DNA from 3 places in the Heyndrickxia sp. FSL W8-0496 genome. Region 3 is predicted to be linked to each of the others. Evidence: riboswitches for the same ligand, from Rfam matches in the RefSeq annotation. Region 3 holds a riboswitch; each other region holds the start of a gene.
What was found. Region 3 has a riboswitch for cyclic di-GMP ahead of NST63_RS02780 (methyl-accepting chemotaxis protein). Riboswitches for the same ligand answer to the same signal wherever they lie in the genome.
Positions count from the first base shown of each region.

Region 1: it holds a riboswitch for cyclic di-GMP, as region 3 does, so the genes downstream of both, NST63_RS19935 (hypothetical protein) here and NST63_RS02780 (methyl-accepting chemotaxis protein) in region 3, are expected to answer to the same signal.
Region 2: it holds a riboswitch for cyclic di-GMP, as region 3 does, so the genes downstream of both, NST63_RS22490 (hypothetical protein) here and NST63_RS02780 (methyl-accepting chemotaxis protein) in region 3, are expected to answer to the same signal.

Region 1 covers NZ_JBBOXX010000001.1:3,930,560-3,941,065, reverse strand. Annotated here, with positions in the region: gene NST63_RS19960 (excinuclease ABC subunit UvrA) at 1-438, shown strand, start outside; gene NST63_RS19955 (membrane lipoprotein lipid attachment site-containing protein) at 667-1,161, opposite strand; gene NST63_RS19950 (Imm6 family immunity protein) at 1,476-1,988, shown strand; gene NST63_RS19945 (DUF6946 family protein) at 2,228-2,923, shown strand; gene NST63_RS19940 (M20/M25/M40 family metallo-hydrolase) at 3,193-4,797, opposite strand; cyclic di-GMP riboswitch class I at 5,202-5,288, shown strand; gene NST63_RS19935 (hypothetical protein) at 5,433-5,801, shown strand; gene NST63_RS19930 (hypothetical protein) at 5,846-6,556, shown strand; gene NST63_RS19925 (methyl-accepting chemotaxis protein) at 6,633-7,823, shown strand; gene NST63_RS19920 (pyridoxal phosphate-dependent decarboxylase family protein) at 8,154-9,803, shown strand; gene NST63_RS19915 (DUF4317 family protein) at 10,103-10,506, shown strand, end outside.
Region 2 covers NZ_JBBOXX010000001.1:4,420,445-4,430,950, forward strand. Annotated here, with positions in the region: gene NST63_RS22470 (PLP-dependent cysteine synthase family protein) at 1-438, opposite strand, end outside; gene NST63_RS22475 (S-ribosylhomocysteine lyase) at 517-987, opposite strand; gene NST63_RS22480 (class I SAM-dependent DNA methyltransferase) at 1,036-1,680, opposite strand; gene NST63_RS22485 (beta-class carbonic anhydrase) at 1,857-2,420, shown strand; gene NST63_RS22490 (hypothetical protein) at 2,474-2,767, opposite strand; cyclic di-GMP riboswitch class I at 3,080-3,167, opposite strand; gene NST63_RS22495 (hypothetical protein) at 3,594-3,791, shown strand; gene NST63_RS22500 (ATP-binding protein) at 3,910-5,148, shown strand; gene NST63_RS22505 (hypothetical protein) at 5,345-5,506, opposite strand; gene NST63_RS22510 (hypothetical protein) at 5,553-6,320, opposite strand; gene NST63_RS22515 (RNA polymerase sigma factor) at 6,304-6,831, opposite strand; partial or broken gene NST63_RS22520 (N-acetylmuramoyl-L-alanine amidase family protein) at 7,280-7,810, opposite strand; gene dhaM (dihydroxyacetone kinase phosphoryl donor subunit DhaM) at 8,373-8,747, opposite strand; gene dhaL (dihydroxyacetone kinase subunit DhaL) at 8,744-9,367, opposite strand; gene dhaK (dihydroxyacetone kinase subunit DhaK) at 9,394-10,389, opposite strand.
Region 3 covers NZ_JBBOXX010000001.1:503,203-513,708, reverse strand. Annotated here, with positions in the region: gene NST63_RS02785 (ABC transporter substrate-binding protein) at 475-1,758, opposite strand; cyclic di-GMP riboswitch class I at 2,021-2,122, shown strand; gene NST63_RS02780 (methyl-accepting chemotaxis protein) at 2,248-3,939, shown strand; gene NST63_RS02775 (Fur family transcriptional regulator) at 4,402-4,824, opposite strand; gene katA (catalase KatA) at 5,068-6,519, opposite strand; gene NST63_RS02765 (response regulator) at 6,734-8,248, opposite strand; gene NST63_RS02760 (sensor histidine kinase) at 8,262-9,695, opposite strand; gene NST63_RS02755 (sugar-binding protein) at 9,692-10,506, opposite strand, start outside.

The sequences.
Region 1 (10,506 bases), 3.4 Mb from region 3:
ATCATGGAGATGTCCGTCGCTGAAGCTTTAGATTTCTTCGAAGTAAAAAGCATTCAATCCAAGCTGAAAAGCATGAACACAGTTGGTCTAGGCTATCTGTCATTAGGACAGCCACTCAACACATTATCTGGTGGTGAATGTCAAAGACTGAAACTAGCAAAGGAACTGAACACAAAGGGGAATATATATATACTTGATGAACCAACTACAGGATTGCATATGTCAGATGTCTCTAACATTCTGCGCATTATTAATAAACTAGTTGATAAAGGGAATACCGTCGTAGTCATTGAACATCATCTAGATGTCATCCGCAATTGTGATTGGATCATAGATTTAGGTCCAGATGGTGGTACCGCTGGTGGAGAAATCCTTTATGAAGGCCCACCAATGGGCATCCTGGATTGTGAGAAATCAGTAACTGCGAAGTATCTATAAGAAGTTATTGGACGGGTTCTTGTCCTTCCATTATGGAGGAAAGAATGCCGTCTGTTTTGTTTAGAGTTTATTAGATAAGAGTGATAGGTCATAAAAATAGATACAATTTTTTCTGTGCTCCTACGTTTGAATGTATTTTCAAACTCCTCAAGAAAGAAATGTGCTTAATAATTAAGAAGGAATCATATGCAAAAAGCACTCAATTTTTAAATGAGTGTTTTTTGCACACTAGTTGGTAATAAATGAAATTAATAAATACCTACCTTCTTTTTGTAAAAACTGAAAAACGATTTCAGAATTGTTTTGGGCGAATCCGACGGTTATAACATCATTTTCTAAATGATGAAACCTGTATTCAAAATGATTGTAATCAATAGATTGTAAGAAGGCTTGTTCATGAGCATCATCAAATATAAAAGTGTTCGTCTTCTGATTAATAGTCACATTCGAGTTCTTTATTGTTTCAAGATAGCTATAGTCTTTATTTATCATAGCTTGAATGGTTTTAAATGAGAGATTCATCGTTTCTCTCAATTGTTCAGAAGTAAGAGCTGGTCTTTCCTCTAGTTGTTTTTTTAATTCATTATTTTCTTGAGCTAATACGTCTGATTTACTTTCATTAGTACTACTTGTTTGTTGGGAGGCATTCCCTTTAACAGTATCCTTATTAGAGCAACCCACTAAAGCTAATAACAGAGTAAAAGCAATGATTATTTGTTTCACGATACACTTCCCTCCTTACTAGGGATTCTAACATAATGAATATTAAAAATCTTCAATATTTGATAAAGAAGCGAAAAAACATAAATGTATAACTGAAAATATGCTTCAACTATCCTCTTCTGATTAGAGATAGACCTTGATATCATGATACCGCTATTTAAGCTGCACTTGGATGTAAACAAAAAATGACCTTTCACCACTTCCAATGTTGCTGGGAAAGGAAAAGGAAAAAGAGCTTAATTGAAAAAAAGCATTAAAGTAACGGGTGGGATGTTTAAAAATGAAAAGTATATTTAATTTGTTGGAGGTTAATTATGGCTAATACTAGCTTTAGTAGTTTAACAGAAGATGGTAAAGTAATATTTTTTCTTGGACTTTCAGAAAAAGTTTTGTCGATATTTTCACAAAGGGAAGATCGAATTTTAGCCCAAGAAGTTATAAATAAATGTTGGGAGTGGCTAAAAAGTAAAGAAAATATAGGGGATATTCTTTATGAATTATTAGATAATGAGGAAAATGGTATAACAATAATTCAAGAGATGTCAGATAATGAATCAGATGTAAACGCTTGGAACTGCATTATTGATGCAGTTGCTTACACTTGTAGAAAAGCATTTGAAAGAGAAGATGTCAAATATTATCCAGAACCAATTGCTTTAGTTGATGATACTTTAGTAGACCATTTTATGGATTGTTTTGAAAGATGTATAGAGGATTCAGATAGTTATATTCAAAGGATAATTTTTTTCTTGGATAATTATAAGAATGGAAATATTGCGAGTGATTTGCGTACAGAAGTTTTAAGTGAATTAAATATACAAAATTAACTAACTCTATTATTTAACGAATTCTTTTTGATTAATTTAAAAAAGGTTGTCTGCAATTAAAAATAGGAGAGAAGAAGTTGAGCCTATTTGAGTAAAACAATATATAATTGGAATATATAAAAAGGAACAATAGTTTAATTCTACATTAGAAGCAAAAATTTAAGAACAATATAAGGATTGGAAGACATTTATCTTTTAAATCTATTAGTCAATAAGAAAACAAAATAGGGGAGAGAAAAATGGCTAAATTCTTTATTCCATCTCGAGGTCCTCTTTCGTGGAGAGAATCTCTTGCAGATTCAGACAAACAATGGAAAAAGGGGTATTCAGCTTATGAATTAGCTCATTGTTGGGAAGAAGCTACTAATCTTCCTTCTTGCGTGGATACGATATTTAAACAGAGCGAATTTCCTTTGTTCCACGATGTGGAGGTATTATTAGCATTCCCTGAGTATAAGGTACCTTTACCTGGTGGAAATGCAAGCTCGCAAAACGATCTTTATGTTCTTGCGAAGTCTAATAATGAACTATTAACGATAATGGTTGAAGGAAAAGTTTCAGAGCCCTTTGGGAAAACTGTTGAAAATTGGTTAGGTAAGAGTCCTAGTGATGGTAAACAAAAAAGATTAGAATCCTTACTTAATATACTGGGGTTACATAAAGAAAGTGTAGGTAATATAAGATACCAATTACTTCATAGAGCATCATCAGCAGTGCTTGAAGCAAGGAAGGTAAATGCTCGTCATTCTCTTATGCTTGTTCACTCATTTAGCGAAACTAGAAAATGGTTTGAAGACTATGTAAACTTTGTAAAACTGTTTAATTTTTCCCCGAATAAGGATGGAATTGTTGGTCCAGTAGAATTGAATGGAGTAAATATGTATTTTGGATGGGTTACAGGTGAAAAAACACAAAAAGAATGGAAGCATTTTTAGAATAAGTCCCCATCAAAGGATTTCTATTATTATTTATGTTTATGCTTCACATAAAGTGAGAATATCGGAGAAAATGTGTTTCAAGTATAGTGTTTGAAACACATAAAGCGAAAATATTGAAGAAAATGTGTTTCAGGTATAGTGATTGAAACAGAGAATACAAATGATTTAGGAAATCCTTTTCATTTAATTTGAAAAAGTTTAAATGCTCACAAACCAAAATCAAGGCCCGTGAGCATTCTTTATTCAAGATAATCCCCATCCAAAACTTACCTACCAAACAACCCCAAAATCAATTTCTCAACCAATACAGGAGTCCGCACAAACGCACTTTCCTTATGCAATCTCTCTGATAATTGATGTGCATCCTTACCAAAAGCACCCACATTAAGCACTGGCGCTCTAAGCTTTTTCATGTCCTCAAAGGGAATAAAATATCCATCTCCCCAAATCGGTGTGTTTTTCTCGTAACTTGTCCATCCATCGTTTTGGTCAGTATAGTTGACATAGCTTAAATCACATATTCCATTAAAATAGTTAACTGGCTTTAGTGGAATATTCATTTGCTCGGTCATTTCTGACAACAATTGAACGGCTTTTTGAATCAATGGGTTGTCTGATGAATTAACCGCTGGGTAATACGGTGGCGTGAATAAGAGTATGACCCCTGGTGCTAATTCCTGACAATTGTGCATGAGTTGGTCGGCAACAAAGAAGGATTGATCCCGTTCATCTAACTCATCTATTTGTAAGGCTTTCGAATGGATGGCATCAACAAATGGATCGCCAAACTTATCGCGGGCATAGGATTCAAGCTGTTCAAAGCGCAATACACGTACATCACCAATCCCTTGGATATTTTCTTGCTTACAAAGGGCTTGGTAGTTTTCATTGCAGCGAGAGACCGCTTCTTTGGCAACCTGCTCAAACCGATCCATGATGTCCTTTGCTGAGCGCTGCATCATAAAGACATTATAGAGTGCTTGGGCACGGGCTGGGGTTTGCGTCGAGTATGTTAGTTTTAAATCCTTTTGTTGTAGTGAAACAGGCAGTGGTGTTTTTTCTCCTAGATGTTCTTCCTGGAATAGGGGATTCCACTCCATTTGTTGATTGAAATAAGCGGCAATATAGTTGGCAGTCATGCCTTTTAATGGTTCACCGACATGTGTTTCCTTGCCATAAAATAAGGCGGATGGCATGATTTTTCCGATGGTTCCTGTATAAATATAGTAGTTCTCATCCTCTGGATTTTGGGAAAAGGAGGATTCACTATTTAAGAATAACTGATAGACAAGACCGTGTTCTTCACTTAGATTCACCAATTTTTTTACAGCAGCACGCATTCCTGATGAATTGACTTCTTCATCAGGAACCGTAACGAGCAATAGATTAATCGGCCACTCCTCGGAAATGGCTTTCTCGATCAGTCCCATATGAATGGCCAGCCCGATTTTCATATCCATTGTTCCGCGCCCAAATACATACTCACCTGATTCTAAATCCTTCACGGCATTTTTGGATAAGCGATCCTTATGCTGCTTGAGTGCTTCTGTCAATTGAAGTGGCTTCCGACAAATCGGCTGTAGCTGCCCATATTCTTCTGTTTCAACGGTATCAAAATGACTAATAAGAACCACCGTATCTGAAGCATGTTCATGTTTATATAGGGCCGTTAAAAAAGAGCGTCCTTTATCAATCGGATCTAATGTTAGATAATCAGGGTGTTCGCTGAAATATGGAAGGTGACTCATCTTTTTATGCAATTTTATCGAGAAGCGTTTTTCACCTTCTGAGAAGGTTTCACTTTCCCAACCGACAAGCTCATAAAGCAAGCCCTCTAAATCTTTTGGTGAGTTCCATAATAATTTGCTCATGGGAATCTCCTTTCTGCTAGATTACTAGTTAAAATCGTAAGGCAGCAGCTTACCCACCATCTTTTTTATAGAATTTAATCATTCTTAATATAAAAATCATTCTGAATATATCCATCTTACCAAGAACTTGTAAATAAATAAATATGCTTGAAGATCCCTTTATTCACGCTTGCTATCAAAACTTCAAGCTCATCATGCCAGCATAATCAGAAGGAGAGAAGCATTTGAAGATAGTTCAAACAGCTTAACACTAATCATCCTCTAGCAGGTTAAAAGTAATGATACTTAATTACTAGGCAAACCATATATAAATCAAGCGAAATAGTCTAATTCGACAAAAAATTACAAAAAATTCATATTGTAATAGTTCTATGTTATCATGAGTTTAGTACTACTTTTTAAAAAATTGAAAAAGGCAAACTTATCGAAAGGTAAGGACGCAAAGCTACGAGTCTAAAATCCTTAGGGATAATGATCGTCGGGTTGCCGAGAATAATGATAACAAGCGATTATTCGATGATCAGGCTATCCTTATCTATATTTGGGATAGCTTTTTTTATTGCACTCCTATGAAAAGAACGTGCAAATGGTAACAAATGAAAAGAGCAAATTATATGGAGAAAGGAGATTTAAAGATGATCGTTGTTGATAAAAAGAAATATAAAATGGCCATTAATGAGGTCGAGAAAGAGGTTCATGTACAGGTACATGGATTAATGAGAGAAGAAGATGCAGAAGGTTATATGATAGATTTACAGGATACGATTAATAAAGTATCAAAGCACGAATATACGTTTGTTGTCGACGGGACTCACCAAACACCTGTCCCTTCAAAGGTTGTACCACAGTTGGAGCAAACAATGCAATTTTATTCTAGCTTAGGCTTTAAGGATATCCTTGTAGTAAAGCCTGCCTCTAAAATTGCTCAAGTGCAAATTAGGAACGTACTTGAAAGAATTAATTTCACAGGTACATTTATCGATAAAGTACAGCATTCTATGTAATGTTAGCCATCATTAAATTTATTAGCTGAAAGGAAGATCAACCAGTGCAAACAGCTCAAGAATTGTATACATATGAAATTATCACGAAGGAACAAACCGATTTAATTCAGCAAGCAGCTGAGTGTCTAGCTCGTACATTTATTGGAGTGGATGTTTCAGGAAAATGGGTCCAAGAACCGATGGTAGGTCAATTAAATATAGAGTATGAAGATTTCTATCAGTTTACTAAGGATTATTTAGACTCTACAGTAGAGCAGGGATATTGTGCAGTCGCGTGTGATGCTCATAATAATGTTGTAGGTGTGCTTGCTGGAGATACCAATGCACCAGAGATTATCGGTGAAGATATATTTGAAGGCTCTTTTTATGATATGAATGTTATTCTACGTGTGCTTGAGGATGTGGACAAACGTTTCATGGATGATTATCAAAAAAGAAACGGAAAAGAAATTGAAGATGGAGAGCTATTACACTTATTCATGTTAGGAGTGATAGCAGAGCATGACCGCCACGATATTATTCAGCAATTAGGAGATAAATTGATAACAAAGGCATCATCACAAGGGTTAAAGGCTGTTTTAGGAGAAGCGACAAATCCGAAGTCGATGCGTGTAATGGAAAAATATCATAATATGAAAAAATATCAAGATATAGAAGGAAATTATATTGTACATAGATATCAGGAAAATAGTCAGTTGAATGGCATTCCTGCAAGTGTAGCGGATGGAACATATATCGTTATCAGGGAGCTATAAAATATTCAAACCAGCATAGATGAACTTGTGTGAGATTTGAATAAAAAATAATAGGAGTTAGGGGCATTTATTTATCATGGAAGCTATTATGCTAGGAATAATTGTTATCTTATTGGGGGTATCGGTGTATTTTGCTTACCGATATTTTTCACTAAAACATAGTCCTCATTTTAATAAAGAAATAATAAATGTAATGAAAGAAATATCAGCAGGAAAGATGGATGAAAAAACTTCTGATCATGGTGCGTATAATCCATTAATTGAGTATTTTAGCGGTGTAAGGGAAAAGTTTTTTTCTTTTTCAAAAAATGTACATGAAAAAGGGGAAAACCTTGCTGAAACTGGTGAATATGCTTCTGAGAAAGCGGATATTGTTAGAGCAGCAATTGATGAGGTAGGAAGAGGATTACAGAAACAATTAGTAGCAACAGAAGAAAGTGCTGCATCGATGGAAGAAATGGCACAGGCTATCGAAGATCTATCCGTGAGATCCAACCAAATTTCAGAACAATCGAGTACTACCTTAGAATTGACACAAGAGGGAAACGAGAAGCTAAAGGACTCCTTAGAAAAAATGGAGCACTTTAATCAAACGATCAATACAACATTTAATGCAATAAATAAGCTTGGAGAAAAATCTCAAGAAATCGGCACGATTGTAAAAGTGATTACTGGTATTTCAGAACAAATTAATTTATTAGCATTGAATGCGGCGATAGAAGCTGCCCGCGCGGGTGAACATGGTAAAGGATTTGCTGTTGTTGCTGATGAAGTTCGAAAATTGGCCGAACAGTCACGCCAGTCTTCTTCGGAAGTTTCAAATATTGTGAAGAATATACAAGAAGAAACAGAAATAGTTGTTCATTCCATGCAGCAGGGAACAGAAGAATTTAAAGATACAAATACGACCATTGTAGAGGTTGGAAACATGTTCGAAAAGATTGTATCTACGACAAAGATCATTGCTGAAAATAATGAAAATTCTTCTGCTAGTTCGGAGGAATTATCCTCTGCAACACAACAGATAATGGAAACAATCGTAGAGATAGCTTCAATCTCACGGGAATCTGTTGAAATGTTTGAGGAACTCATAGAAATTAGTGATGATGAACTCCATACAATGCAAAAACTTGTTCAGGAAGCAAAAAATCTTATCGGGTTGAAAAATGATGTAAATAAATTATTATTTACAATGGGTCATGGTGCTGAAACTGAAGAAGCGAAAGTGGTTCAAAATGCTGATTATAAGGTTAATAAGGCAGTTTAAACCTATTAATCTTGCTGGCTGATAAGTATAAGAGTGCTTCTCATAGGTTTAACTGACTTGTGGGAAGCTTTTTTTATACAGAGCAAAACTGAAAAAGTAAATTAGAAAAATTTTTGTCTTAAACTAGGACAATAAAATGGAAAAATAAATCAGAAGGTTTGTAGTTCGAATGTAGGTAACGTATTCTTTTTCAACGGTTAATTTCTCTTAATATGTAGGTCCAATTTGCCATCATGCTCGTTCTTATGGATGCAGCAGGACGTTCTGATTGGATTCTAGTTTTCTTGAAATAAAAACGACTGCTAGTAATAACATCAGGGAGGTAAAGCAATGAAAGAAATACAAAAATTGTTTCCTAGTATGGACGGAAATGACTTTCAAAGAGAGGAATTATTGTCCTACTTTAAGACCATTTTAACGAAAATAGATGAATTAAAGGATCCAAACAAACTAACGCTAGGAGAAATGCCCGAGTACTCAGAGGATTATTATAATCGTGTTATTCAACAGGCTAGTGTTCCGGAAACGGGTGAATCGATGGAGGAAGTGATTCAGAGGCTTCTAAAATTGGTAGAAGGACACCGGTACGTCAATCGAAATTATGTGGCAAATGCAGCACCTCTTCCGAATATTGCTAGTATCATCGGGAACTTAGTCATGGTTCTAGTCAATGGTAACAATCTTTGGGATGTGGAAGGACAAGCAGCAGCTACAGCAGAAATCGAAGTAACAAGTATGCTATCTAAACTTATCGGATACGATGAAAGCCTTAGTGCAGGATATACAACGTGGGGTGGACAAGGGGCTGTCTTTAATTCTTTACGTCTTGCGATTGCCCGTTACGCACCTTTCTCTAATCAAAAGGGTGTACCGCAAAATCTCTATTGCTTCTGTTCCGAGCTATCACACTACAGTCTGTATAAATCTGTAGAGGCAACTGGGATTGGTGTGGAAAACATGATCCGTGTAAAAGTGAATGAGGATCATTCTATGAATCTAGAAGATTTAAAAGAAAAAATGGAGCATGTTATTGCAAAAGGCGGCGTTCCTCTTTATGTCCTTGCCACAATGGGCACAACTGATACATTTGGCATTGATGACATGGAGGGAATTAAGCGGATTGCAGATGAATTGGAACGCACATATGACATCAATCCAATCTATATCCATGCAGACTCAGCTATGGGCGGCATGTATACTTTCTTTAATCATTACGACTTTGAAAATAATCCTTTGCGATTTGAAAACGACGTGAATGAGGTATTGAAATCCTACCAACAGAAGTTTAAACATATCAACCTTGCAGATAGTATGGTCTTTGATTTCCACAAGCTTGGACAAACACCCTATATTACGAGTTTATTTTTAGTCAAAAACAGAGAGAATCTGAAGTATGTTGATTTAGATGCAGCGGAAACGCCGTATGTTGGAAATCGTGGTTATGGTAGCTATCATACAGGCTACACACTCGAATGCTCGCGAATGGGTAGTGCTTTAGCAATTTATGCTTCTTTATTGGCTTTTGGAATCGAAGGGTATCAAGAACTTTTAGCCAATTACATACGTGTCAATATTGCTTTTAGAAAGAAGTTATCAAAAGAAATTTCGAATGTAGTGATCACGAATGAGATTTCTCCGATCACAACATTTCGTTTTTATCCTGAAGAGACAAAATGGAATGATGAATTGAACGGACTTTTAACAATAGAAGAAATATCGGAAATCAATCAATTTAATGACGAGTTTGCAGAAGTCATTGGTGCCGAACGGGATACCGTCTTCTTTGGAAATACAAAAAAGCAGCGCCTAGTGGAGGCAGCAAACACAAGCAAGCGGATCTCTCTCTATGCGCATAAATTTTTTGCGATCTCGCCCTATACCACAATAGAAGAGGTGGACCGTTATGTTGGATTTCTAAAAGAACACCTAGAACTTTTTCTAAAGACGAGAAATAACGAGAATTTCATGATAAGAGCCTAAAGATTTTAACGTTACATAATGAAAAAACCTGTAACCTAAATAAAATGCTCACAATCGTTTATAAGGGAAGGTTGTGAGCATTTTATATTTATTGAATTTTATCCTATTAACAAGCCCTTCCAAAATTGCCCCTTATCGTGGTAAAAAGTTTGAAAAACACTTAGAAATTTATCATCAATATTCGCCCCTTGAAAACTGCTCTTTCAAGGGGATTCCCGCTTGCTAACAAAACTGAAAAAATATCAAGTATTACTATTTTCTCGTCTGACCAGTATAATCAGGGATGGGAGATGAGATTAATGAATAAAAAAGACATCGCAAGTATCCGAAATCAATTTAAATTAAATAGTAGATATATCAATATTCGAGAAATATTTAATGTATATGTAAAGAAAGAAACCGGAGAGATTTATCATCAGGTTTGCCAGCCGTTTGAAATGCTAGAGCAGGAAGAACAAGAGCTGTTTTTAACCAACTTTAAGAAGGTTTTGACTGGTGGACTTGACTCCAAGCTGTTTGAACTGAAATTTCGCCGAGATGAGGAAGAGAGCACACAAATGACTCTTTTCAATGGATTGCATGCTACATCTACGGATGAATGGAACGAAAAAATGCTCCAAATCGTAGAGAAAATGTTTGCCCATGCAAAGTATGAATTTGATACGGTAGTAACGTTTATTCGCGGCGAGTATCAAAAGGCAAC
Region 2 (10,506 bases), 3.9 Mb from region 3:
TTGAAACTGACCTGGATAAAAAGAATGAGGAATTTCCTCCAACAATTCCTTTGCCTTTTCAATTGCCCCCTGCATACCAAATGCAGTCGGTGTATTCACTACAGTAGCTCCGAGTGCCCTCATCAATGTTTGTTTTTCAAGACTAAACTTTTCAGGTGTCACAAAAATAGCATTAACCTTAAACTGAATTGCTGCCAATGCCAAGCCAACTCCCGTATTTCCGGCAGTTGGCTCAACAATCGTCCAACCCTCTTTTAATCTCCCTTCATCAAAAGCTCTTTTTAATAAAAATTGTCCTAAGCGATCTTTAATACTTCCACCAGGATTGAAATATTCAAGTTTAGCAAAAATTCGTACACCATTTGGAAGTGAATATGATGTGATTTCTATCAATGGTGTATGGCCAATTAATTCACTCACATGTTTTACATATTTCATTAAATATCCCTCTCTAATGAAACTAGCAATCTAAAAATTGAATAGTGGTAATAACTAACAATCAATGAACAAACTTTCTTAAGCAAATACCTCAGACCATTCATTTTTCTTTTCTAACATCGTTTTAGCGATCGCTTGCGCCCCCTCTAAACTATGACTTGCTGCCCAACCGCATTGGACTTCATTACATGCAGGAACCTCTGTAGCTGTTAAGACATCATTCAATGTTTTTTCAAGAATAGTAAGTACATCATCATAATCGTTGTGATTAATTAGAGAAAGGTAAAAACCTGTTTGACAGCCCATCGGACTAATATCAACAATGTTGTTGGAATAATTTCTACTGAATTCTGCCATCATATGCTCTAAGGAATGGAGTGCTGGCATCTCCATATGCTCTTTATTCGGCTGGCAAAAACGAATATCGTATTTATGAATGATATCTCCATTAAATCCTTCTTTCACCCCTGCTAAACGTACATAAGGAGCTTTTACTTTTGTATGATCTAAATTAAAACTTTCTACATTCATTTTCTTTTCTACTGTCATGTCTACTTTCTCCCTTCTCCTCTTAGATATATTTCTCTATATAATAATCTAACAATTTTGTCTCTTTGCATCAATTAACCATACAAATCGGTTTAATTTTTTGAATTCAACGGAAAAATCATTTTGATTGAAAATAGTTTGAAGAACTGGAATCGTAGTATAATACTCTGTCTCTATATCCGTAGCTAACCGGTTAAATCCTTTTCGTTTAGCCCATTCAATCATTTTCTTTTTTTCATCCTCCGTAGCAAAAACGGTATCTGCAAAAAGAATTCTCCCATCCGCAGTTAAAAGCTGGCTATATTTTTTAATCGCTTTACCCTTTTCCTCATCTGTTAAATGATGAAAGGCATATGTGCTGACAAAAGTATGAATTGGCACTGAAATATTTGGAAATTCAAGAAAGTCTCCATCCCAAATTGGAACCTCTGGTAACTTATCCTTTGCAATTTTTCTCATTTCACTTGATGGTTCCAATCCATATATATTTAATCCTCTATTCAATAATTTCTTAGTTAAATTCCCCGTGCCTACCCCGAATTCTACAACGGTACCGGAAGCATTCTTCGCAACCTCTGAAAGAATCACATCATAATGAGTAAAAACTTCTTCATATTCAGGATCATTTCCAGTTACTGTATCATCATAAGTATGGGACCACTGATCAAATAGTTCATTAAACTCTCTGCCCACTTTAATCCCCTCATTTCCTATAAAAAAACTATGAATTAAATGTAGCATGAAATAAAGAAATGTGCAATCGAGCAAATGAAAATAGTCCATTCGCCTAAATTGTTTTTCATGTGATAAATATTGAGTTAAAATTAAAAGTGGTTCATTTATTTAAGCTATTAATTTGAGGTGATAGAATGACATTATTAAATGATATTCTCAGCTATAATGAGGAATTTGTATCCCAAAAAAAATATAGGGATTTTACAACAACGAAATATCCCGATAAACGTTTAGTAATTCTAACATGTATGGACACTAGACTCGTTGAGCTTCTACACAAAGCAACCAATACCAAAAACGGTGATGTAAAAATTATAAAAAATGCAGGTGCGATTGTTACTCACCCATTTGGCAGTATTATGAGAAGCTTATTAATCGCTGTTTATGAATTACAGGCGGATGAGGTTTTAGTTATTGGCCATCATGATTGTGGAATGAGTGCAATTAACAGTAATTCTGTATTGGAAAAGTTAAAGCAAAGAGGGATAGAGGAACAAACATTAGAAACAATTAAATACTCCGGTATCGATTTACATGAATGGTTCCAAGGCTTTGATCATGTTGAAGATAGTGTAAAGCATAGTGTAGATATGATCAAACATCATCCATTAATGTCAAAAGATATTCCAATCCATGGTTTAGTTATCGATCCCGAAACAGGAAAATTAGATTTAGTTGTTAATGGATATGAAAATTAAGCTTTCCCTGCCAAATGCAGGGATTTTTTTTTAGCTTAATTAAATTGGACTTATTACATCGAAATTCCATGTAAAATATATTCTAAATAGTGTTTAATATTTGATTTACGGCTATCAATGATTTGAAACATATGAATTAATTCTAGTAATTGATTACGGCTAAGTTTTGTTAGTAGTAGATTAATTAATGTCTCACTACTAATTTGAATCTGTTCACCATCACTTAATCTAATATTTAATTCGTTTAATGGAAGAATATATTTATATAACAAATCCTTCATTTGATTTAAACTAATGCGAACACTTGAATATTCTATAGTTGATTCAAGTACAATTTCATTTCCCATCATAATCCTCCTAGAAAACTAGTATGGGGCAATTCTCGTCTCCACCATTTATCATGAATCATATGATTTCTTCTGATAAGGCAGTGTGAGCAGAGCCAAGCAGATCAAAATCTTTTGCTATTTAAGTATAAATCTTTATACTATTCAAGTTAGCGACGCTCCGTCCCCTTTTCATCAGTCAAAAGTATGTAAAAGGAATCATAATCTTTCCAAAAAAACTTTTGCATGAAACCTTATTAACGAAAAGTGGTAAACAGCAAAAAAACTATTCCCATATAGAAATAGTCAATTTTAATAAGCTCATTATGACTATTCGGCAGCCCGGCGATCATCATTCAAAATGAACCTTAGACCCGTAGCTTTGCGTCCCTCACTTTCGCAAGGTTTGCCATTTCGTTAGAATTTTTGCTACCTAACATTTTATAATGAACATTAATCATTATCAACAGTCTTTTGTTCAATTTCAATGAATGTTCACATATAACTATATTAATTACCTTTTTTTGTGACTTTTCTCTTCTAAAAATGTATTAATCATCCATTTTAGTAATAATAATCCAACCACAAAAAAATCTTCAGTCTGTATACTAGGATGTTTTCGTATAGTGAGTGTATTGCTTTTATTTAAGCCCTACTTCCGAATTTTTACAGCTAATAATGACTTCAAGTTTTTTTAAGAATGAAAAGAGTGATGTTTTCAACCTATTTTATTCGTTAAAACTTTATCTACCTAGCAACAATGAATGAAAAAAAAACCTTATATTAACATCTATTTTAGTCAATCCTCTTGATAGTTATGGAAAAATAAAATAAGGAGTGTTCTCCTATGAGTAAAGACATTCTTGCTCAAATCTTTCAATCATTAACCATTCATTTGTATCTAAAATTAATAGTATTTGTTTTTATTTTATATGTGTTTGATTGGATCATTACCGAAGTATGTAAAACAAAGAGTAAAAAATTTCGCACATTAAGTATTGAAATTTTAGGCTTGCTTTTTATCATTTATATTATGTTGTACTAATTTTTATAAAATTTATAAAATTCGAACCAATAGTGGTATAATAGTCGTACATAATGGTTGATATTGATAAACTCGTTACCCATATTCCAACGTACCCTTATCGAAAGAGGATTTGAATATGAAAAGAAATGCTCAAATAATACTAGTCTCTATCTCCATTTTATTTTCTTTGGTTCAGGCAATTTTTTTCGGAGAGTACCATTTTCTGGATATTACTGAATGTTTAGTCGCAACTCTCATCGCTTGGATTGTTGGATGGCAATACGATAAATTAAGATTATTTGCTAAGGAAAGAAAAAAAAGCGAGCAAAATTATAAAAAATTAATAGAGTGGCTCCCCAAGCCTGTAATTATTCATCAAGATAGTATCATTCTATTTGTAAATAAAGCTGCAGAAAAAATGATCGCTGCTCACAACAAAAATGAACTTATCGGTAGATCTATATTTGATTTTCTAATATTTGATAGTAACAACGATATAAAGGAGATTAGAAAAGGGCTACAGAAAAATGTAGCAACATCAAGTATTGTTGTGAGATTAAAAAGACTCGATGGTAAAATCATCTTTTTTGAAGTAACATCCGAATGGTCCCAATATGAAGGAAAAGAAATTATCCTTTCGATTGGAAAAGATGTCACAGATGATAAAAAACAAACAGATTCCCTACTACTAAAGTCTGAAAAACTAGCGCTCGTAGGGCAAATGGCGGCTGGAATAGCCCATGAGATTCGGAATCCGCTTACTTCTATAAAAGGCTTTATTCAATTATTTCGTTCAAATACCTATCAAAAAGAGTATTATGATATCGTTTTATCAGAATTAGAACGGATTAATCATATCCTAGGTGAATTCCTTGTTTTAGCTAAACCAACAATTACTGTCTTTGAAGAAAATGAACTCGAACCATTAATTAAAGATGTCGTCACTTTAGTAAATACCCAATCAATAATCAATGGTGCGGAAATCATCGTTGAAATCAGTCCCGAACTGCCTACTATTTTATGTGAGAAAAACCAATTAAAACAAGTCCTTATCAATCTTTTAAAAAATGCAATTGAAGCGATGCCAAATGGAGGATTAATTAAAATAAATGCTCAAATGAAGAGTCCAAACCAAATTTCCATCTCTGTAAGTGACCATGGAGTAGGAATCCCTAAAGAACGAATTCCTACACTTGGTGAACCTTTTTATACAACTAAGGAAAAGGGAACAGGTCTTGGTCTAATGACCTGCTTCAAAATTATTGAAAGTCATCATGGAGAATTAATAATTGAAAGTGAAGAAGGTATAGGGACGACAATCGAAATCATATTACCAATAAGTTTTCAACCCTTTTTCAGTACACTAAGTTCCTAAAAACCGAAAGCCTTTTACGAGCATAACAGAGAATTTAATAAGTGGATGATACTAAAGTCCATTCTTTTATTGTGAAGAGGTCATTAAGCCTTAAGGCTAGGTTTTGAAGCAATTTTATTATTTAAAAGGAAGAGAGGAGCTAACCATTATCGGGGATTCCCTTAATAGACAGCTCCTTCCTTCCTAATTATTTACTTCAACTCTCTACATCTTTTATTAAAATATAATGATTATGCAAAGTTCCCTTGGATGTAGAAACGCCATTTCCTAGAAATATTCTCTCATTTTTAATTCCAGTGACCATTGCCATCGTATCCTTTTCCTTTTGTTTATATATTTGTCCAACCTTTATTTCCATACAATCCCTCCTATCTTCTATTAGTATCCATTAGAATTGAAGAAATTTATTCATGAAATTGAATTTGTTCGGCTAGCTGGATTAACGGCTCCACTTTAGAATCCGGTTGGTGTATATATCCATATTCCACACTATAAATATAATTTGCTGTCACTAAAAATAATTCCGGTGCTAATCCCTCCTTATTTTCCCATAGTACTGCTTTTTTTCCGGATATATTCAATTCCTTTGTATTTGCCTTTTTATATGCTAGCTTTTCCTTAATTACTTCATCAATGGAGGATATAGTAGGTTTTGGCTTAATCATGAGATAATTCCCATCATTACCATAGGAATAAAACACTTCTACATTAGTCAATCCAGTAGAATAAGAAATTGAACTTAAATCTGTGATATTTGGAATTACTTCTTTCAAATCAATTGGAATAGTTGCTTCATTAGAAATTATCATCGATGTTTTCCCATTAAATGTTATGGGATCCCCAATCTGTATTTTTTTGAATGCTGTTTGATGTTTATTATTCTCATTAGCGACTTGTTGCATATGTAATTCTTCAGTTGTTTTTGGATCTGCCATTTGTAACCCCTTATTTTTTTCTACCAAATCGTAGCTAAAAATTGTTAGTATTAGAATGGCAATAGCAGTTGAAGTATAAACAAACAAATTTTTCATTCTCGTTCGAATACTCAACCTTTTCATATCCTCCATTACTTTTTTATGCAAATGTCTACTTCTGTTCTCGTCCCAAATAATTTCTGAATCTAATTTTTCCAAGTATCCATCATAGACACTTTCGTCATACTGTTTTTTCATTCAGAAAAGCCTCCTTTAACATTTTTTCCTCTAATGCAGGAATGGCCCGGAAAAGTGTTGATTTCACCCTGCTCTCAGACCAATTCAAAATCTTAGATGTTTCCTCAATTGAAAACCCTTTAATTTTGCGCAAAATAATAACTTCCCTATATGAACTTTTGAGTTCCCCTAATGCTCGATAAATCTCTTTTGATGTTTCTTTTATTTGGACAATCTCTTCAGGCAGAGGACCCTTATCCTTATTGAAATGTAAGATTTCTTTAAACATCATAAGAGGTTTCCTTTTTCTCAATTCATCTACTGTAACATTATGACTAATACTAAATAACCAAGTTTTTGGGCTAGATTCCCCTTTAAATGCATGATAATTCAAATATGCTTTGACAAAGGTTTCATGTGTTAAATCTTCTGCTAACTGATAATCCTTTACCATCAATAGAATGTATTTAAAAATTGCATCCCCATACTCCAAATACCATTCCTCAATATCATGTTTCCTCCCATTCCTCAACTTTCCCCCTCCTATTCTGTTTGAAATTCTATATTTAGACGGAAATAATTTAAAAAAGTTTTAAAATTTATAAAATTCTTTTTTGTACCACTATACCTTCATTATAATAAAAAGGGACCTGCTTAAACGGGTCCCTAACAAATGGTTAGTAAAAAAATAAAGATGTATTTTCCAACAATAGGTTTATTAAGAAAATGCAAAAAAACACAGTCTACTTTAACTGTTTTTCCATTGGTGGTTTCGTATCGTTCGTTGCTTTGCAAAAGTCCAACTGCCGGCTTTTACACCCAATAAAGGATTCATTCGCATTATGATGTTTGCAGCTCTTTTCTCAATAAAATGTAAGGTGCAGCGTTCTTTAGCTTTCGTTAAAACTTTCTTTAAATAGCAACAAACCGTGAGAAAAGAGCCTTTGAAAAATACTTTCTTATTTTCGGTATCATTATTTCAGATTAAAGGCTTTTGCAAGGCCATACACATGACCTCTTGCAACATCATCCAGCCATGTCTCATCTTTCATTTTTCTTGCATCTACTTCATTATCAATAAAGCCGTTTTCAGTTAAGACAGCAGGCATGTTAGATTCTCTTAACACATGGAAATCCGCTTGCCTCCTACCTCTGTCTTTCAGCTTATTAATATTCATTACTTCTTCATGTAGTAATTTATGATAAATGGTTGTTGGGCGACCTACCTTTGGATAAACATAGCTTTCAAAGCCTGTTCCTCCTCCGGAATTAATATGAATGGATAAGTAAAAATCTGCCCCCCATTTATTTGCTTCATTTGTTCGGGATGTTAGACTAACCGTTTGATCTTTTGTTCTACTCATCTTTATTGATACATTTTGATACTCATTTCGAAAAATATCCCTAATTTTCGATGCAATTAATAATGTTATATTTTTTTCAAGTAGACCATTAGCGGAAGCACCTGAATCACTTCCCCCATGTCCGGGATCAATGTATAATTTGAACATTCTGATTCCTCACCTCCCTTAAATTATTTAATGCTTGTTTTTAATAATTTGTGAAGGCTAGTCTCATAGTAAATTCATTTGTTTTTGTAAGGCGATTCATTGTCATTTGATTGAAGTTCATTTTTTAAGCTCTTTTATAATTTGTGTCAAAATTGTTTCTCATCTAATTATCATCTTTCTTTCATATTTTTTTAGGATTTTTAGTTTAATATTTTATTCACAAGGACAAGCAAGGCTTTCCTAATACTAGACTCCCCCTAATTTCAGTCTAGTGAACCTCCTTTTTATTTTATATATACCCGACCTAATTTTGGTCGGGATTTTCATTTCTCCAGACTCTTTTTTAGAAGAGGCTGTTTTCGTATGATTTGTTTCTTTTGAAGGAGAAGTCAGCGGTTTTTATATGTTTGAAGGTCTTTTCTCATTGAAATGATGGACGAATGTTTTCAACCGATTTTTATTTAACACTTTACCTAAATAAAAACAATATGTGAGAAATTTAAGCCTTAGAAAAAAGAACCTCTGTCTATAACAGAAGTTCTCTACTTATAAATATATTTTTTTAACAATTTTTTAAGCTCTCAAGAATTTGATCAATCTCTTTACCCATTCCAGCCTCTACCGCCGCAATATATGCTCCTTCTACTAAAGGAATATCCGCAGCGATTTTTATATTCTCATATTGTGATATTTCAATTGCTAGCTCTGCATTCATCAATGCGCTTCCCAAATCGTAAAGGAGAATGACACCTTTTGAACTATGTGCTCGTTCTATCGCTGACAGGATTTTCTCCACACTTGTTCCGATCATTTGATGATCTGTTCCACCTGCTAATTGTATCGAAACATTGTCAACCACTTGGGAAATGATCTCTTTAATTCCCTCGACAACCTTTATACTATGAGAAATTAGAACAATTCCCACAGTTTCCATCATATTTCATACTCCCTCGCAACTTCAGCAAGTGATTGGAATAGATAAAAAGAGGAAGCTGAACCAGCATCGATATGGCCAATTGATCGTTCTTTTAAATAAGCAGCTCTTCCTTTTATGGCTAGCATTTCTCTTGTTTTCTCCATAGAATTTTTTGCAGTCCTTTCAACATCATTCCAATTAATACTTTGTTTTTCTTGGAACAGGTTAAGAATGGGAATCCAAACATCAAGCATTGTTTTATTGCCAACTGCCGCTTTTCCTCGTTGTATCATTCCCTTTACCGCTTCATCAATGGCTAGTATAAGGGCCATCCCGTCCACTTTATCTTTCCCTCTCAGGGAGATGGACATTTTCAAAAAAGCAGTGCCGTATAAGGGTCCTGATGCTCCGCCAACCTTAGTCATTAGCGTCAGGGCAACATCCTTCAAACAGTCAGATACCGTTTCATAGCTTGTTACAGAAATTTTATTCACTACTTCTTGAAATCCTCTAGACATATTAATACCGTGATCACCATCACCTATTGCCTGATCAAGTTCAGTCAAATACTCTTTGTTTGCTTGAACTTTTTCATTCATTTTTTCCATCCATTTTAAAGTAGCATTTACTGTTAAATTCATTTCCTTCCCATCCTTCATATAATCAATTATTTTCGAAATGCAGGGGCAAAGGATTCGGCATCTAATAATTGTTTCAATTCACTATCAAGCTTTAGTAATGTCACCGAACATCCAGCCATTTCTAATGAGGTCATAAACTCACCTACATAGGTTCTATATACGCTTATCCCTTGATTGGATAAGATGTCATGAACCTTACCATTTACTATATAAAGTTCCATTTCCGGAGTAGATCCTAATCCATTGATCATTACAGCAACCTCATCCCCTATTTGTAAAACCATATCGTCTAAAATCTTTCCTGTAAGCTCCTCTGCGATTTTGTTTGCAGTAGCTATCCCTTTCTTCTCAATTCCTGGCTCTCCATGAATGCCCATCCCTATTTCCATTTCCGTTTCATCAAGAACAAAGCTAGGCTTTCCAGCTGCTGGGACTGTACATGGACTAATGGCCATTCCCATGGAACGAACATTTTGTACCACTTTATCTGCTATAGCTTTTACTTCATGTAATTCAGCACCCATTTCCGCTTTAGCACCCACAATTTTATGGACAAAGACCGTTCCAGCTATCCCTCTTCGCCCCGTTGTAAACGAACTATCCTCAACAGCAACATCATCATTTACAATGACTTTTTCTACATGAATTCCATCTGCTATGGCAAGTTCTGCAGCCATTTCAAAATTCATTACATCACCCGTGTAATTTTTGATCACCATTAAGACACCAGCCCCACTATCTACAGCTTTAATTGCCTCATAGACTTGATCAGGTGTTGGGGAAGTAAACACTTCACCAGCTACTGCTGCATCAAGCATCCCTTTCCCAACATATCCTGCATGTGCTGGTTCATGACCACTACCACCTCCACTAATAATTCCAACTTTATTCGGAACTGGAGAATCCTTTCTAACAATAACAGTCGTTCCTTCAATAACCTTCAATTCATTTGGAAACGCCGCAAGTACTCCTTTTAACATATCTTGTACTACTTGATTAGGATCATTGATAATTTTTTTCATGATAACCCCACTCCTTAATAATGATTAATATAAAAAGGCTGTTTTCGTATCATTTGTTGTTTTTGTAAAAGCCCAACTGCCAACTTTTTATACCTAATAAAGGATGGCTTTTCTCCG
Region 3 (10,506 bases):
TTCTGTCTCTTTTTTGTGCGGTTCTTCCTTTTTATTGATTGGTTTCCTTCTTTTTTGACTGGTCTTTCTCCTTTTTTGTTTGGTTCCTCGACTTTTGTACGGTTCTAGACCTTTTTTGAGTGGTTCTTCCTTTTTATTGAATGGTTTCCTTCTTTTTTTAACTGGTCTTCTTTCTTTTTTGTTTGGTTCCTCGATACTTGTATGGCTCTGGCTCTTTTTTGTGTGGTTCTTCCTTTTTATGACTAGTTTCCTTCTTTTTTTAACTGGTCTTCTCTTTTTTTTTGTTTGGTTCCTCGACTTTTGTATGGTTCTGACTCTTTTTTGTGTGGTTCTTCCTTTTTATTGACTAGTTTCCTTCTTTTTTTGACTGGTCTTCTCTTTTTTTTGTTTAGTTCCTTTCCAAATTCTAATGACTTATATTCAAACTTCAAAAAGAGGAAGAGAAAGCTCTCGTCCTCTTTTATAAAAACTTATTTATTTCAACTCAGCCTGAGCAGTTTTGAGTGAATTTAATAGGCTATCTACATCTAATTGTGTTACAAAAATATTAACTGCCTGATTTGCCTTTGTTAAGAATCCTTCAGCTGCTGCGGAACCATGAGCTAGGCTTGGAGCCAGTTCAGCAGTTTTGAAGTCTTCGATCGTTGACTTTCCGTAATCATCATATTTTGATGTGTCGGCATCTACTCGTGCTGGAATGGAACCTTTTAAAGGATTAAAAGCATCTTGCCCTTCGACAGATCCAAGAACACCTAAGAATGTTTTAACATCTTCAGCATTTCCCACTCCTTTTGGCAGACCAAATGTATCTGTTATTACTGTGAATATTCCTGATGAGTCAGGAGTTGTTGTATAGCCAAAGTCTTCATTCAATGTAAGTTTTAAATCATTTACGAAATACCCTTTTGCCCAATCTCCCATTATATTCATCGCTGCATCTCCATCGGCTACTAATTGAGAAGCGTCTTGCCAGTTTCTAGAGCTGTGATCTTTATTGATATATCCCATCATTTTCTTAAAAATTTCTGCTGATTCCTTCACTTTCGGGTCATCAAAGGCAAGCTCCCCTGTCCAAAGCTTGTTATATCCATCGACACCAAGCTTTGCTACCAATACATTTTCAAAAATTTGTGTGGCTGTCCACGGTTCTTTATCACCTAATGCTAATGGAGTAATCCCCTTTTCTTGTAATTTATCTGCTACAGCAAAAAATTCATCAAATGTTTTTGGTACTTCCAATCCATTGTCTTCAAATACTTTTTTGTTGTACCATAATACATTTCCACGATGAATATTTACGGGAACAGAATAGATATTGCCATCTTTGCTTACCATATCAATTAATGATTGTGGGAATTTATCACTCCAACCTTCTTTTTCATATACATCATTGATTGGTTCCATTTTTCCCGCAGCAACCCAGCCTTCATTCAATTCCGCTCCTCCATGAACCTGGAAGGTAGATGGTGGATCATCCCCTTGCATTCTACTCGCCAGTACAGCTTTTGCATTGGTTCCTGCACCACCAGCTACAGCTGCATTTTCAACTGAAATATCTGCATGCTTTTCCTTAAATAATGCTAATAATGCCTTTAATCCATCCTCTTCACCTGCACCTGTCCACCAACTGAAGATCTCAAGTTTTTCCTTTTTCCCCTTAGATTTCTCACCATCGCTGCTGGAGTTTTTTGAACTACAAGCACTTAATGCAAATACGAGAATAATAGCCAGCATGACAAAAATACTTTTACGTTTCATACTTCTTCCCCCTTTGTTCACTGTATTTAACAACTCCTACACTCATAATTTATCAAACTAATTCTTCCTGAATGCATGTAAGCGCCTTCATTATCTTGCGAATATCTGTATTATTTTGTTGTGCACTTATCTCCTTTTAATAGCAGAAAAATAGTAAGCCTTTGCATAAGAATAAATGGTATAAAATAATACAATTTTGTTGTATATTGGCGAACAATAGGTTATTATAACCAAGTCGCTAGTTAAAATGAACTAAGAATATGTGAGATAAAGGCAAACTATTTGAAAAAATAGGACGCAAAACCTAGGGTCTAAGGTTGGATAGATAATTATCCATTCATACTATGATCGCCTGGCTACCTAATCATTGGCTATTTCACAATCCGGGATAGTCTCTTTGTTATATACATAAACCAAAAGCAAGGTGATTTTCCCTTGTCTAGCTTACATATTAAATCAACAAATCTAACAAGAAAGGAGTACTAGACAATGAGAAGTATATTTTCATTTAAAAGTATAAAAGCGAAGATGTTATTTGGTTTTTCCTTAGTGATCTTACTTGTCATCGGATTAGGTATTTATAATTTTTCCGTGACTGTATCAAGCAATAAAACGGCACAGAATATTGCTAATTCTGAACTCCCTCTTTTATCTGCTAATAAAGGATTGGTCGCAACGATTGCGAATAGAATAGCTACTGCTCGGGGGTATGTATTATTTGGAGGAGACTATAAAGACCGCTTTAATGCCTATACAGAAGAGGGACAAAAATATGAAGCAATCGTTCGAGGTGTACATGCATCAGATGAATTCAATCGCTTGATGGGCCAAACGAAGGAATGGCGTGAATTTATTCAGGATAAAGTATTTGATGAATATGACAAAGGGAATGTGGAAAAAGCAAAGGATAATCTACAAGAATCGATAACCATTGGCCGTGATTTATTAAACGGTTATCAAAAACTTGCTGATGAAAGTGAAAAGGAGATTAATCAAAAAGAACAAGATGTAATTGAAAGTGGGCAAACGTCCTTACTTGTGGGAACCATTGTAACAATTCTAGTAATTATTATTAGTTTTGCCGTAGCATTCATTACATCAAACAAGATATCAAAACCAATTAAACATGTCATGCAGCGCATGAAATTAATTGCAAATGGTGATTTGAGCCAAGAGCCATTACAAACTACTTTAAAAGATGAGGTTGGACATCTTATTATTGCAACCAATGAAATGAATCGGCAAACTCGTGATTTATTAAACCGAATTAATACAGTATCCGGCTCTGTAACAAGTCAGAGTGAAGAGCTAAGCCAATCAGCAAATGAGGTAAAATCAGGATCGGAGCAAATTGCCATTACCATGCAAGAACTGGCTTCTGGTACTGAGGTACAAGCGAATAATACAAATGAACTTTCCTCCATTATGGGATCATTTACACTTAAAGTTGAGGAAGCAAATGAAAAAGGAAAGCTTATTCAACAATCATCCAATCAAGTACTTTCAATGGCTTCAGAAGGTAAAAAATTAATGGAATCCTCCAATGAACAGATGGCTAAAATAGATCAAATTGTTCAAGGTGCCGTCCAAAAGGTTCAAAGCTTAGATTCACAATCACGAGAAATCTCAACATTAGTTTCTGTCATTAATGATATTGCAGAGCAAACGAATCTCCTCGCATTAAATGCAGCGATTGAAGCAGCAAGAGCAGGTGAGCATGGAAAAGGTTTTGCTGTAGTCGCTGACGAGGTACGAAAACTTGCAGAGCAGGTTTCCCATTCTGTAACGGATATCACAAGCATTGTAATCAATATTCAAAAGGAATCAGGTATGGTGGCAGAATCATTACTGAATGGATACTCTGAGGTTGAAAAAGGGACCTCCCAGATTCAAACAACTGGTAAGACATTTACTGAAATTAATGAAGCTGTGATAAAAATGGTAAACAGTATAACAACCATTTCAGATAGCTTATCTGAAATGGAAGATAATAGCCTAAAAATGAATCGCTCCATTGAGGAAATTGCATCCATATCTCAGGAATCAGCTGCTGGAGTTGAGCAAACCTCTGCCTCCTCACAGCAAATAAGCAGTTCAATGGAAGAAATCGCAGGAAATTCAGAAGATCTCTCCAAATTAGCTGAGGAATTAAATGCTTTAGTGAATCAATTTAAACTATAATTCTGAAGCAATAGTTGTCTAGTAAGTATTTTGATTACTTATTAGACAACTTTTTTTATTTGGCTCTTTTCTCAAATTGTTGCTATTTAAGTAAAGTTTTAACGAATAACTTTCGGCTAAAAGACCATTACCCCTTTCATTTCACTGAGAAAAGTGCTGCAAACTCCATAAGAATCGCTGAATCCTTTATAGGGTGTAAAAGCCGACAATTGGGCTTTTACAAAAAGATACGAATACAGCCTTTATTTTTTAGCTCTAAATGAAAAAAACGATTCTTACAAGAAGAATCGTTCATCACTTAAGCGATAGATTTTGTATTTCTACATTTCATTCCACACTTACAAAGAATACTATGCTTTAAATATTTGATCTTTGTATGGCAGATGGGGCAGACCGTTTTTTTCATCATCATTCACAGCTCCCTATTAGCCCCTTCGTTTCCAGCTCTGGAATAGGAGCTTACTATTTGGATAATTCCTGACATTCCTTACATATGCCATACACCTCAAAATGGTGCAATTGAATAGAAAAGTGAGAGAGCCTTGAGGCAACTTGCTCTACTTCTTTTAACTTCGGATAATTAAAATCTTCTATTTTTCCACATGATTCACAAATAATATGATAATGATCCGTTGTGGAGAGTTCATATTTACTTATCCCATTACCATAAGGCAATTCCTTCAAAATACGTAGTTGAACGAATAATTTGACATTGTTATAGATCGTTGCCAAACTAATATAGGGTAATTCTCGATGTATATCTTCCACAGTCGGATGTATGTTGAGCTTTTGAATGGTACTCAAAATTAACATTCTTTGCGGTGTAATCCGTAATCCTCGTTCTTTTAGAAAAGGAATAAGCTCCATCATCTGTTCTTCTTCCATAACCTTGTCCCCTTATAAAAAAACTCTTTCATAAGATTCTCCAATAACTATGTACTTTTTTCCCCACTCTATGGTTAATTCTTCTGCCCACCATTTAATTTAATGTAAAAAAAGGTTTTTAAAATAGGGACTATCTCGCATTGAGACAGCCCCCTATAGTTGAGAATATGAGAATCAAAATGAGAATGATTGATTACTATTTGCATTTTTGCCAATCGAACAAGTGAACTTATACCCCTCTTTTTACACTTCTTGTGGTATAGGTAATCCTAAGCCTTCTGCAATACGAGTTCCATACTCTGGATCTGCTTTATAGAAATGTCCAATTTGACGTAATTTGATTTCCTCTAGTTTAACGGGTTTCATTGCCTCTACAATATTATTCACTAAACGTGTACGTTCTTCTTCGCTCAATAGTCGATATAAATCACCTGCTTGAGTATAGTGGTCGAAGTGATCATATGCAACTGCATCTGCTACCCCGCTTACTGAATATGGCTGTTGTTTATCCTCTGGTGATTCTTTCGGTCCATCAAAGCTGTTTGGTTCGTAGTAAACAGAACCCCCGCCATTATAGAAGCTCATTTGACCGTCACGTTGATAATTATTTACTTCATTTTTTGGACGGTTAATTGGTAATTGATTATGGTTTGCACCTACACGGTACCGATGTGCATCAGCATAAGCGAATAGGCGCCCTTGTAACATTTTATCAGGGGATGCTTCAACACCAGGTACCATTGATCCAGGTGAGAAAGTCGCTTGCTCTACTTCTGCAAAATAATTTTCTGGATTACGGTTGAGAACCATACGACCTACTTCAATCAATGGATAATCCTTTTGGGACCATACTTTCGTTACATCAAATGGATCGAATCGATACGAATTCGCATCCTCAAAAGGCATAATTTGTACATATAGTTTCCATTCAGGGAAATCCCCTTTATCAATTGCATTAAATAAATCTTCTGTATGATAATCTGGATTTTCACCAGCTAATTTTGCTGCCAATTCAGGATCCAGGTTCTTCACACCTTGTTCTGTTCTAAAATGATATTTTACCCATACAGCTTCACCATCATCATTTACCCACTTGAAGGTATGACTTCCATAACCGTGCATATGGCGGAGTGTTGCTGGAATACCACGATCAGACATAAGAATAGTTACTTGATGTAACGATTCTGGTGAGTGTGACCAGAAATCCCAAACAGCTGTAGGGTTTTTCAAGTGTGTTTGTGGATCTCTCTTTTGTGTATGAATGAAATCAGGAAATTTAATTGCATCACGAATAAAGAAAACTGGAGTATTATTACCGACAATATCATAGTTTCCGTCTTCTGTATAAAATTTAACCGCAAAACCACGTGGATCTCGAACGGTATCTGCAGATCCAAGTTCACCTGCTACTGTTGAGAATCGAATAAATAGTGGAGTTCGTTTTCCTACTCCATTAAACACTTTTGCCTTTGTATAGTTTGAAACATCATTCGTTACTTCAAAATAACCATGCGCCCCTGCACCTTTCGCATGAACGACACGCTCAGGTACACGTTCTCTATTAAAATGAGCTAATTTTTCTAGTAAATGTACATCTTGAATTAGTGTTGGACCACGAGATCCTGCTGTCATTGAGTTTTGATTATCCCCGACCGGTGCTCCCCAACTAGTTGTTAGTTTCTTATTTGTACTCAATCAAATCACCTCATTAATAATTTTTCGACAGACGAGTCATCGACTCTATTCTGCTTTTCTATAAAACTATGATAACACTTCTCAAAATAAAATCAATACTTTTTTATAATAATTATAATTTAAAAAGAAATATTAGGTGACTTACATTTCATAAAAGGACAATACTTCCCTTTATAAAGGTATTCGTGATTGAGTAAATTATGTCCAATTTTATTCAAGTTGTTTGATTTCGATATATCGTCGGTGATAGACCGGTTTTCTTCTTAAATACACGACTGAAATAATTCGGATCATTATAGCCAACACTGTAGCAAATTTCCTTTAGGCTTTTATTTGTATGGATTAATTCCCTTTTTGCATGTTCCAATCTTACATCAGTTAAATAATCAATAAAGGTAACCCCAAATTTCTCCTTGAACATTTTTGTAAAATGGAAAGGACTTAACTCTACAAAATCAGCTACTTCTTCCAATGAAATATTTTTCTCATAATTGTTTTCTATGTATTCTTTCGCTGTTTGTAAGTATCCTTTCTGATGGTTTGCTCTCCACGCTTGAACAAGTTCTACCGCCTTCATTACGAACTGCCGTAATGAAATAATCCATTGTTCTTCCTGTATTGGCTTTTGTTTAATCTCAAAATGTATCCCATATTCCTTTAGCATTCTTGTAATCACAATAGATAATTCTTCATAAATATGGCTGTTTTTATCTTTATTTACTTCCATATAAATTTCAAATGCCTGAAGTGCACGGTGATGATCACCTAATTTTATCGATTCAAGTAGATGTTTTTCTTTTTCAATAGAGGCTTGTTCAGTTAGATAATTGGTCTTTTCATATAGATGGGCAGTTCCCCATTTTTTTGATTCCAGTGCTAAAATCGCTTCATGATAAGAGTTCATAAGTCCATCGATGGTCTCAAAAGGCTGTCCTAAGCCCACCATCCATTGAGTATGATGGAATCTTTCCTTTAATGTTCGTACAACAGATCGAGCTAATGTTATCGCATTTGATCGCTTTATTTCATGACTTGATCTCATTAGAACAAGTACAGGAATTTGATTATCTGCCATAGGTCCTACTATACAATTCTCATCAAGCTTCGTTTTTAATAAGGATTTAACCCCGCTATATATTGTCCGCTTCTCATCATTGGATTGTATATGATCTTGGCATTGCATAGAAAATATCATCATATATCCAGATCGCACTTCAATCCCTAGTAACTTGCTCCATTCATCAACATTCATTTCCTCAATATGATTCATTAATAAAGTTGATAGCCATTCTGATTCAATGACCGATAAAGCACGGGATAAATTTCTTTTCATCTGCAATGATTCCATATATCGTTTCCGCTCTTCGAGTATTTCTTCGCGAACTCTTTTTAAAGCCGCTATCACATCTTCTTGCTTACTAGGTTTTAAGATATATTCTTTTACCCCTTGTTGCATAACTTCCTTAGCGTATTCAAAGGTATTAAAGGCGGAAACCATAATGAATTTGATCTGTTTATCCATCTTTTTTATTTCTCTCACTGCCTCTACTCCATCAATACCAGGCATTTTAATATCCATCATTATCAAATCCGGCTTTAACTCACGTGCCAATTCAATGGCCATTCGACCGTTTGGAGCCTCAGCAATAATTTCTATTTCCGGGATTCCGTTATGTATCATTTTAGCTAAGCCTAAACGTTCCAATCTTTCATCATCGACGATGATCACACGCAAGATGGTTTCACCCCTTTTTGAGCTTCAAACGAAAAACAGTCCCCTTTCCCAGCTTTGATTCAATGTCCATTACATCCTTTTGCTGGTAAAAGAGTTGAAGACGCTTCATGACATTTTTCACACCAATTCCTGTTGAATGTCCGCTTGCTCTCTTACCAGTTAACCGTTGTTCATTTGTTTCACCCTTTAATAATTGGCTTATGATTGACTGCTCCATTCCATTTCCGTCATCTGCCACTTCAATCACGATTTGATCCTTAGTTTGGTAAATGGTAAGTGTGATCCTTCCCCCTTCCTCCTTTGACTCCACACCATGGATAAAGGCATTCTCTACAATAGGCTGTAACGTTAAACGTGGAATGTTTGCATACATACATCTTTCATCTATTACGGTTTTAAATGATATACGATCCCCAAAGCGGGTTTGCTGAATATAAAAATATTCTTTTACACAATTCACCTCATCCTTTAATGTTGATGGTTTATCAATATTCTCAAGATTATACCGAAGCAAGGTAGATACCGCTTCAATTAATCTTGTTGTCTCATGCGCATCCTCCAAATAAGCCATTTTTGAAATATTGTTTAACGTATTAAATAAAAAATGGGGATTGATTTGATTTTGTAAACTCTTAAGCTCCATTTCTTTTAAAAGTGTATCTAGTTCAGATTTATCTTTAATTTCATTCACAAGACCTACAATATTTCGCCGCATTTGGTTAAACGTTTCTGTCAATAATTTCAATTCATCCTTACTTGTTACTTCAATATCCCTTCCAGTTAATCGTCCTGCAGAAATCTCCCTTGCTGCTTGCGATAGACGCGCAATCGGCCTTGTAATCCCACGAGAAATATATAAAGCGAGTATCCCACAAATAATTAATAACGAGCCTAGTAGAAAAATAGTCGATAACCGATAATAATGATTTCGTTTCTTAAGCTGCTTAAAAAAGGATTGATAATTCGTTAATTCCTGATCAATTAAGGACATCGTTGTCTCTTGGATAAAATTAGCTACATTTGTAGCTTCATTAAAATAAGCTGCATACTGATTTATATCGCCCGTTTCAAAAGCATGTATGGCAATATAACTATCCTCCAAGAAACTTTCGAGCATGTTCTCATAGTTGCCAAGAGTGACAAAGTTTGATTGAGTTTCTATTTCTTGCTGCAATTTCTTTTTGTTTTTTCGAAGCTCATTACTAGTTGTGATAAATTCTTGTTGAAACATTGGGTCCTTTTTTACAATATAGGCATTCATTTTTTCTACCACGGTGTTCGTTTGCTGGGCGATTTCATTTAATAAAAGAAAACGCCCAAAGCTTCGATTATATTCTTTCATAATTTTTTCGCTACTGTCATATACGAAAAAAGCTACACCATTAACTAAAACAACTAGAATAATAAAATAAATGAGGAGCTTCGTTCGAATCCGGATCATTGCGGTAATTCCCCTTTTTGCTCTATTAGGTCTTCCCTATGAATCACCCGAGTATCCGTGTTATTAATTTCTGGTATAGGTTTTCCTTCCTGAATTTGAATCATCATCTCAACTGCCTTGTATCCCATTTCATAAGGCTTTTGTACAATCGTCGCATCAATCACACCTTTGCGAATATAGTCCAGTGTTTCATTAATCGTATCAAATGCAATGATATAGGTAGATTGTACGCGGTTTAAACGCACGACTGTTTGAGCAATTCCAATACCGTCTAGAGCACTTGTCCCATAAAAAGCATTCGTCTCCGGATGTTCAGTTAGGATTTTATTTGCCTTTTCGGCTGCACGAATTCTAGTAATATTGGACTCTTCAACAGTGATTACATGTATTCTGTCTTCATTAGCAATTGCATCCTTAAATCCTTTTACTCGTAGCTTTTGATGCTCAGCCTTGAAGCTACCAGTAATAATCGCAACATTAATCTTTCCCTTCGTGTCAGCTATTAAAGAAGTTCCTGCCAGAAATCCTGAATAATAATTATCTGTTCCAATATATGCCCTTCGCTGACTTGAGGGGGCGTCCGTGTCCACTGTAATTACTGGAACCCCTTTATTCACTAAATGGTTGATAACTGGGGTAAATTGCTTATCATTATATCCCTGAGTTAACACACCATCCACCTTCGAGGCTGCTGCTATTTGCAGCTTTCTTAAGTGTTCATTTATATTGGATTGCTTTGGACCTACATACTCAAGTAAAATATGATTGGCCTTCGCCGCTGCCATCGCCCCTTTTTCGACTAGCCGCCAAT